DNA from 2 places in the Cellulosilyticum sp. genome. Region 2 is predicted to be linked to the other one. Evidence: riboswitches for the same ligand, from Rfam matches in the RefSeq annotation. Region 2 holds a riboswitch; the other holds the start of a gene.
What was found. Region 2 has a riboswitch for FMN ahead of ribD (bifunctional diaminohydroxyphosphoribosylaminopyrimidine deaminase/5-amino-6-(5-phosphoribosylamino)uracil reductase RibD). Riboswitches for the same ligand answer to the same signal wherever they lie in the genome.

Region 1 (4,426 bases), on a different contig from region 2:
TATAGAGGTTATATTAGAAAGCTGACCTTTAATAAAGGACTAATCGTTACAAAGGCTAAAGATGAAAAAGAAAAAACAGTTTTTGAAATGTACTATGACTATAGTGAAAAAGTAAGTTCTATACCAGGCCATCGTATTTTAGCCATTAATCGTGGAGAAAATGAAAAGGCTTTAGGGGTTAAAATTGAAGCACCCATAGAAGAGATTGCTGCTTATTTAGAACGTAATGTTATTCAAAAAGAAAGTACAACAAGCGTTTTATTACAAGAAATGCTTCAAGATGCTTATAAGAGACTTATTGCACCAGCTGTTGAACGTGATATTCGTAATGAACTCACTGAAAAAGCACAAGAGGGTGCACTTGAAGTCTTTAAGAAAAATCTTTATCAGCTTTTAATGCAAGCACCTATCAAAGGACATACTGTCATGGGAATTGATCCAGCATATCGTACAGGCTGTAAGATTGCAGTTGTAGATGAAACGGGCAAGAAACTTGATAAAACGGTAGTTTTCCCAACACCACCACAAAATAAAATTGAAGAGTCTAAAGAAGTGCTTAAAGCACTTATTGAAAAATATGATGTAGATTTACTTTCGATAGGAAATGGGACAGCTTCTCGTGAAACGGAAAAATTCGTAGCAGATATGTTAAAAGAAATTGATAAGAAACTGCATTATGTTATTGTCAATGAAGCAGGGGCTTCTGTTTATTCAGCCTCTAAATTGGGTACAGAGGAGTTTCCAAATGATGATGTAGGGGTAAGAAGTGCAGTTTCAATTGCAAGACGCCTTCAAGATCCCCTTGCTGAACTTGTAAAAATTGAACCTAAGGCAATTGGAGTAGGACAATATCAACATGATATGAATCAAAAACGTTTGGAAGAGTCTTTAAGCGGTGTTGTAGAAGGTGCAGTAAATGAGGTGGGTGTAGATATTAATACAGCTTCAGCTTCCTTACTACAATATGTAGCAGGAATTAAAAAGACTGTGTCTCAAAATATTATTGCTTATCGTGAAGAGGTAGGTAGTTTTAAAAATCGTACAATGATTAAAAAGGTGAAAGGATTAGGGCCAAAAGTATTTGAGCAATGTGCAGGGTTCTTACGAATTCTTGATGGGGATAATTTCTTAGACAGCACAGGTATACATCCAGAATCCTATCATATTGCTAAGGCGCTACTTAAAGAGTTAGGCCTTAGTGAAGCTGATTTAGGAAAAGGGCAATTACATGGTTTATGCAGTAAAATTACAGATATTGAAGCTTTAGCTCAAAAGTTAGAAACAGGGGTAGCAACACTAGAAGATATTATTAAAGAGTTAGAGAAACCAGGTAGAGACCCTCGTGAAGATATGCCACAACCTATCTTACACAGTGAAGTGTTAGAGATTAAAGACTTAAAAGAAGGCATGAAGCTTAAGGGTACAGTTAGAAATATTGTGGACTTTGGTGCCTTTGTAGATATTGGTGTACATCAAGATGGACTTGTACACCTATCACAAATGAGTAATAAGTTTATTAAGCATCCGTTAGAAGTGGTTAAAGTAGGCGATATTGTGGATGTTAGTATTTTATCTGTAGATGTAGAGAAAAATAAAATATCTTTAAGTATGAAAAACGCTAAATAGAAGTATAGAATAAAATTAATAATAAAAAATAGATTAAAGTACTTGAAAAAATATTGAGATTGGCGTATAATCTAGGCAAATCAAATAAAGCAATTTAATTCTTCAGGGCAGGGTGAAATTCCCGACCGGCGGTGATAGTCCGCGACTGCATTACATAGGTAATGCACTGATTTGGTGAAATTCCAAAACCGACAGTAAAGTCTGGATGGTAGAAGAGCTAGAATGTATAAGATGAATTCGGAGAAAGTATTTTTCAAGAAATACATTTCTTTTTAAACTTAGACCATTACAAGCAACCTGTTGAAAGAATAGGTTGCTTTTTTTGATTGAATAAAAGATAGTAGTTGTTTTATTTATTATGGTTTAGGAAATCATAAGTTTAAGGGAGGATTCAGATTATGAAAGATAAAAAATTACTTACAACAGCTAATATGGTGAAAATCGGGATTTTAGGTGCATTAGCAATTGTACTTATGAGAACCTTTGAGATTCCATTGCCTATTTTTCCAAGCTTCTTAAAGATAGATTTTGGTGATGTGCCAGCGGTTATTGCAACACTTGTTATTCATCCACTAGGAGGGGTCATTGTTGTAATCATCAAGAACCTACTTGCATTATTTAACTCAAGCACTGGTGGTGTAGGTGAAATTGCCAATGTAATCGTAGGAATTGCTTATATTGTTCCTATTGCATTTATGACTAGAAAAAATGCTAGTATCAAAAATATTATTATAGGTAGTGTAATCAGTGTTATTCTTATGATGGGTGCGGGGATGATCACAAATGCCCTCATTACAATGCCACTTTATGGTGAAGAAGCATGTATAGGAATGGGTGCAGCTATTAATCCAAACATTGTAGACAAATGGACATTTTTACTATATGTAATCGCGCCATTTAACTTAATAAAAGGTGTGCTTGTTTCAATTGTAAGTACAATTTTTGTAAAGGCAATAGAACCAGCACTTAAACATTTAAGAATAAGTAGAGCTTAAGTACTTTAAAGCATTTAAAGACAAGGCATATTACGGAGCAGGAGGGATAGCTTCGTAGTAGGCCTTGTCTTTCTTTTTAAAAGCAGACAGTGTATAATTTATAGAATGCTGTCAATATTTAAAAGGAAAGAGTTGCAACTTTATAAAGTGCGTATTAGAATGAAAAAGTAATGATGTATGAGAGAGGATAATTAATAATGACCGTTTATGAAACGACTAATGAAAAGGAAACCTTTGAGATCGGATATGAAATAGCAAAGAATAGTTTAAAAGGGGATATTTATTGTTTAATAGGTGATTTAGGTGTAGGGAAAACTGTATTTTCTAAAGGATTTGCAGAAGGTCTTGGCATTACAGAGCCTATTACAAGTCCAACTTTTACAATTGTACAGGAATATGAAGGTGAAAAACCACTTTATCATTTTGATATGTACCGTATTGAAGATCCAGATGAACTTGAGATGATTGGTTATGAAGATTATTTCTATGGGCAAGGTGTTTGTCTTATAGAGTGGGCAAATAATGTAGAAGATGTTATTCCTGAAGAAGCTAAATGGATTTATATTGAGAAAGATTTAGAAAAAGGTTTTGACTATCGTAAAATAACTATAAAGTAGGTGGAAAAATGAACATATTAGCAATTGATGCTTCTGGGATTGCTGGAAGTGTAGCATATATTAGAGATGGAAAGTTAGCAGGTGAATATTATATTTGTCATAAGTTAACGCATTCTGAAACAATTATGCCTATGTTAGAGCATATGAGAGATTTAATAGGGATAGATTTAGAGAAATTAGATGCAATAGCTGTAACAAGTGGGCCAGGATCATTTACAGGTCTTCGTATTGGTGTAACTACGGCTAAGGCGTTGGCATTAGCTTTAAACATACCTGTTGTAGGGATTCCGACGTTAGATGCTTTAGCACATAATATGACACATACTACAGCAACGATATGTCCAATTATGGATGCACGTAGAAATCAAGTGTATACAGCTGTTTACAAATGGGAAGGCAGTGAACTTATGCGTTTAACAGACCATTTGGCATGTGACATGGATGAACACTTAGAAATGCTTGCAAATAGAAATGAAGACATCCTATTCCTTGGTGATGGTGTAGAGATTTATCGTGAAAAAGTTATAGCTAAGTTAGGAGAAAAGGCGTTATTTGCACCAGGTTTCTTAAATCTTCAACGTGCTGGCACTTTAGCAGAAGCAGCATGCAAGGCTTATGAAAGAGGAGAAGCTTGCGATGCAGATACATTTGTACCTATTTATCTTCGTAAATCACAAGCTGAAAGAGAACGTGAAGAGCGCCTAGCAAAGGAACAAGGTAATGGTAACTGTTAGAAGAATGACACAGGAAGATATTGAAGGCGTATATGATTTAGAATGTCGCAGTTTTAGTATCCCTTGGTCATTAGATTCTTTAAAGAAAGAAATAGAAAACCAGCTTGCGTATTACATTGTTTTAGAGTGTGAAGAAAAGATTATAGGTTACGGTGGCTTATGGGGCATATTAGGAGAAGGTGAGATTACTAATATTGCTGTAGATAGTGATTATCGCGGTAAGGGATATGGCCATCTTATTGTAAAAAGTTTAGTGGACTATAGTAAAGCGGAAGAATTTGAAAGATTAACGCTAGAAGTAAGAAGTAGCAATGAAGTGGCACAAAAGCTTTATGAGAAAAATGGCTTCCATAAAATAGCTGTTCGAAAAAATTATTACCAAAAGCCCACAGAGGATGCTATTATTATGGCACTGGAGAATAGGTAAGAATTCATAATGAAAAGATTTAAGGAG
Region 2 (4,426 bases):
CATTCACATATTTTGCAATATAAGTAGTATCATATAGGTTATTTTCAATAATCATTTTCCCCATAGCAAGTGCCAGGGCATAGTCTCCATTAGGCTTTATTTGAATATAGTAGTCCGCTAGTTGTGCTGTCTGCGTATAGATTGGATCAATGACAATAATAGGAATACCTTGTTTTTTTGCTTTTCTAAGCATTTGCATCGTATGAATGGTAGTTGAAGCAGGATTCTTTCCCCAAACGAAGATGGCTTTACTATTTAGCATATCTTCTAAGGCATGACTTTTGCTATCTCCAAAATCAGCTTTTTGAGCAGCAATGCCTGCACTCCAGCAAGGCCCCCCTTTTTGTTTTGTGGCACCGCCATAAAAGTTAAAGAATAAGTCACCAATGCTTTTTAAAAGAGAACCATTACCGTATTGTTCATAATAAAGAACACTTTGGCTGCCATAGGTATTTTTATAATGGCTTAGCTTATTTGCCATTAGTTCAAGTGCTTCTTCAAAAGAAATTTCTTGCCAAGATTCCCCCACTTTTAGGCGTGGTTTGGTAAGGCGATTAGGATGGGTTAAGCGGTCTAAATGCGCAAGCCCTTTTTTGCAAATAAATCCTTTGGTATAAGGGTGTAGAGGGTCGCCCTCTATTTTTATAACTTTATTTTTTTCGACATATACATTAAACTTGCAACAATCAAAGCAATCTAATGTACATCCGTGACTGATTTTTTTCATAAGACTCCTTTATTCATGTAAGATAGTAAATATGTATTTTATTATATAATAGATTAGATAAAGAGAAAATATAATGTTTTGACAAGACATTTATAGTGTCTATATAATAAAATGATAAGATATAAAAAATGATAGAGAAACATACTATAAAATTAAAATCTATAGCGAGACAAAATAGCTATAGGATTTATATAGATTTCACATTTATAAAATTTAGTTATTCATACTTTTTAGTCATGTGAAATCATTGGGAGAAAACAATTTACGTACATGTATATTTCAAGTTTTTAGTTGGTTTCTCTATAGTATAAGTAAAATAGAGAGGATATAGCATGAGTGATTTATTTGAACAATTAATTTATACAGTACCAGCGGTACTAATTGCGATTTGCTTGCATGAGTATGCACATGGCTTTGTATCTCATTTATGTGGAGACCCAACGCCTAAAGCAAGAGGAAGGTTGTCGTTAAACCCACTGCATCATTTAGATCCTGTGGGCACACTTTGTCTGATTTTTTTCCATTTTGGTTGGGCAAAACCGGTCATGGTAAATCCAAACTACTATAAAAATAAAAAGTTAGGAATGGTACTCGTAGCATTGGCTGGGCCGCTAACTAACTTTGTTATTGCATTTTTAAGTATGTTTGGCATGGGTGTGATTTTAAAAACAACAGGGGGATATGCAGATGACTTTGTGGTTAATTTATTTACATTTTTAAACTACTTAGCAATTATTAATATTGGTCTTGGAAGTTTTAATTTAATTCCATTCCCACCTCTTGATGGCTCTAAAATTGTAGGTGCACTTTTACCAACAGACAAGTATTTTGCTTTTATGCGCTATGAGCGTTATGGTCAAGGCATTTTAATGCTTTTACTTATCACAAATATATTAGATAAACCACTAGATTTATTACATAGTGGCATAACAAATGGGATTTGGCATAGTGTGGCTATGATTTTAGGATTATCATAAAAAATATATTGACACACTAAATTGAAGTGAGTATACTTAGTGTTAATCAAATAAGTCTTCAGGGCAGGGTGAAATTCCCTACCGGCGGTAAAGCCCGCGAGCCGTAAATGGCAGATTCGGTGAAACTCCGAAGCCGACAGTAAAGTCTGGATGGAAGAAGCAAAAATAACGTGACATAATTGAGCCATCACTCTGAAATAGTATTATTTCAGAGTTTTTTTATAAAGTTAGGAAAGTTTAACTTTATTTTTTAGCTGTATTTAATTTTTTGAATTTGAAAGTTAATTTGTGCAGCTTTGGTTCAATTTGGGAGATAAAACCTGAAGCCTTATGATAAGGCTTTTTTTTATGCTTATTTTAAGCTTAATGAGCCTGAATTCGCAAAGAAGGTGACGTATGGATCAGTATTATATGACAAAAGCATTGGCACTTGCAAAGTTAGGTGAAGGAAGGGTTAATCCAAATCCTATGGTAGGTGCTATTATCGTAAAGGACAACAAGATTATTGGAGAAGGTTATCACATGGCATATGGGCAGGCACATGCGGAAGTAAATGCTTTTAAAAATTGCAACGAAAGTGCAGAAGGTGCCACCTTATATGTGACGCTAGAACCATGTAGCCACTATGGCAAGACACCGCCTTGTGTAGAACTTGTCATAAGAGAAAAAGTAAGCCACGTTGTAATTGGGAGCTTAGATCCAAATCCTTTAGTAGCAGGACGTGGGATTAGAAAACTACAAGAAGCAGGTATTGCAGTAACAGTGGGGGTACTAGAAAAAGAATGCCACCGTTTAAATGCAGTGTTTATGAAATACATTGTGACAAAAATGCCATATGTAGTGATGAAAACAGCTATGAGTTTAGATGGGAAAATTGCAACAGCAACAGGGCAGTCAAAATGGATTACAGGAGAAGAAGCAAGATGTGATGTACATAGATTAAGAAATAAGCTCATGGGAATTATGGTCGGCAGTAGAACTGCAATCCTAGACAATCCATTTTTAACTTGCAGAATAGAAGGTGGGAGAAATCCTATTCCTATTGTAGTAGATAGTCAGCTTCAGCTGAGTCTAAAAAGTCATCTTGTACAAAATGCTATGACAAATCAATTGATTGTAGCTACTACAAGCAGAGCACCTGAAGCAAAGAAGGAGATACTTAAGAAGGCAGGCGTACAGATTATAGAAACTAAAGCTAAGGAAAATCATGTGGATTTAAAAGAGCTGATGAAAAAGCTTGGGGAACAGGGCATCGATAGCATTTTATTAGAAGGGGGGGCTACATTAAATGCAGCAGCTTTACAATCGGGAATTGTAGATGCAGTGAAATGTTATATTAGTCCTAAAATAATAGGGGGTGAAACGGCTAAAACACCTGTAGAAGGAAAAGGGATTTATAATCTAGAAGATGCAATTCGCCTTGAAAACTTAGAGGTCAGTAAGCTGGGAGAAGACTTTTGCATGACTGGTGAAGTGAAAAAGGGGGAGGTTTAATGTTTACAGGGATAGTTGAAGAAATTGGAACCATTGCAGATATTCAAAGAGGTAGCCATGCAATTAAACTACGTATTCATGCTAAAAAAGTATTAGCAGGCACACAGTTAGGAGATAGCATCTGTACAAATGGTGTATGCTTAACGGTAACAAATTTAGGAAAGGACAGTTTTGAGGTAGATGTTATGTCAGAAACCGTTAATAAAAGTAATCTAAGCGAGTTACAACAGGGAAGTTTCGTACATTTAGAAAGAGCCTTAACGTTGCAAAGTCGATTAGGTGGACATATGGTGAGTGGTCATATTGATGGGCAAGGTGAAATTAGCCATATTGCTAAGGATGAGAATGCCACATGGCTTACGGTAAGTGCAGCAGCAGAAATTTTAAAATATATCGTGTATAAGGGGTCTATTGCTATAGATGGTGTCAGTCTGACAGTAGCAGAGGTAGGGCAAACGTTTTTTAAGGTCTCTATTATTCCGCATACAGCACAAAATACCCATTTACTTCAGAAGAAGAAAGGTGATTTAGTCAATCTAGAATGTGATATGGTGGGTAAATATATTGAAAGGCTCTTAAACTTTAGGGAAGAACCCATAAGAAAAGCGTCAAATCTGACCAAGGATTTTCTAGAAAAATACAATTTTTTATAGCCGTAGAGAAATCAAATATAGCATTTTTATAAAAGGAGGATGTCAAATGAATGCATTTTCAAGTATAGAGAAAGCACTGCAAGATATAAGAGAAGGCAAGATGATCATTGTTGTTGACGATATGAGTAGAGAAAATGAAGGTGATTTATTTATAGCAGGAGAGAAGGTAACGCCTGAAGCAATTAACTTTATGGCAACCTATGGAAAGGGACTTATTTGTTGCCCTATTAACAAGACACATGCTGAAGCGTTGGAACTTAATCCAATGGTAAGTAAGAATACAGATAATCATGAAACAGCCTTTACAGTTTCTATAGATTACAAAGAGGTGACAACTGGCATTTCAGCTTTCGAGAGAGCAGAGACAATCAAAAGACTGTTTGAAGAGGGCATTAAAGCAGAGGATTTTAGAAGACCAGGACATATGTTTCCGCTTGTTGCACGTGAGGGAGGCGTATTGGTAAGAAAAGGACACACAGAGGCAGCAGTAGATTTGGCAAGACTTGCTGGATTTAAAGAAGGAGGTGTAATCTGTGAGATTATGAAGGAAGATGGCACCATGGCCAGACGTGATG

Region 1: linked by a shared signal. The riboswitch ahead of AC1VAQ_RS00620 (ECF transporter S component) and the one ahead of ribD (bifunctional diaminohydroxyphosphoribosylaminopyrimidine deaminase/5-amino-6-(5-phosphoribosylamino)uracil reductase RibD) in region 2 are both predicted to bind FMN.

Annotation. Positions count from the first base shown of each region.
Region 1 covers NZ_CEVXFV010000001.1:140,886-145,311, reverse strand. The annotation lists gene AC1VAQ_RS00625 (Tex family protein) at 1-1,626, shown strand, start outside; FMN riboswitch at 1,721-1,847, shown strand; gene AC1VAQ_RS00620 (ECF transporter S component) at 2,025-2,621, shown strand; gene tsaE (tRNA (adenosine(37)-N6)-threonylcarbamoyltransferase complex ATPase subunit type 1 TsaE) at 2,819-3,238, shown strand; gene tsaB (tRNA (adenosine(37)-N6)-threonylcarbamoyltransferase complex dimerization subunit type 1 TsaB) at 3,247-3,972, shown strand; gene rimI (ribosomal protein S18-alanine N-acetyltransferase) at 3,959-4,399, shown strand.
Region 2 covers NZ_CEVXFV010000005.1:130,482-134,907, forward strand. The annotation lists gene AC1VAQ_RS03925 (molybdopterin-dependent oxidoreductase) at 1-727, opposite strand, end outside; gene AC1VAQ_RS03930 (site-2 protease family protein) at 1,060-1,704, shown strand; FMN riboswitch at 1,755-1,870, shown strand; gene ribD (bifunctional diaminohydroxyphosphoribosylaminopyrimidine deaminase/5-amino-6-(5-phosphoribosylamino)uracil reductase RibD) at 2,101-3,198, shown strand; gene AC1VAQ_RS03940 (riboflavin synthase) at 3,198-3,851, shown strand; gene AC1VAQ_RS03945 (bifunctional 3,4-dihydroxy-2-butanone-4-phosphate synthase/GTP cyclohydrolase II) at 3,898-4,426, shown strand, end outside.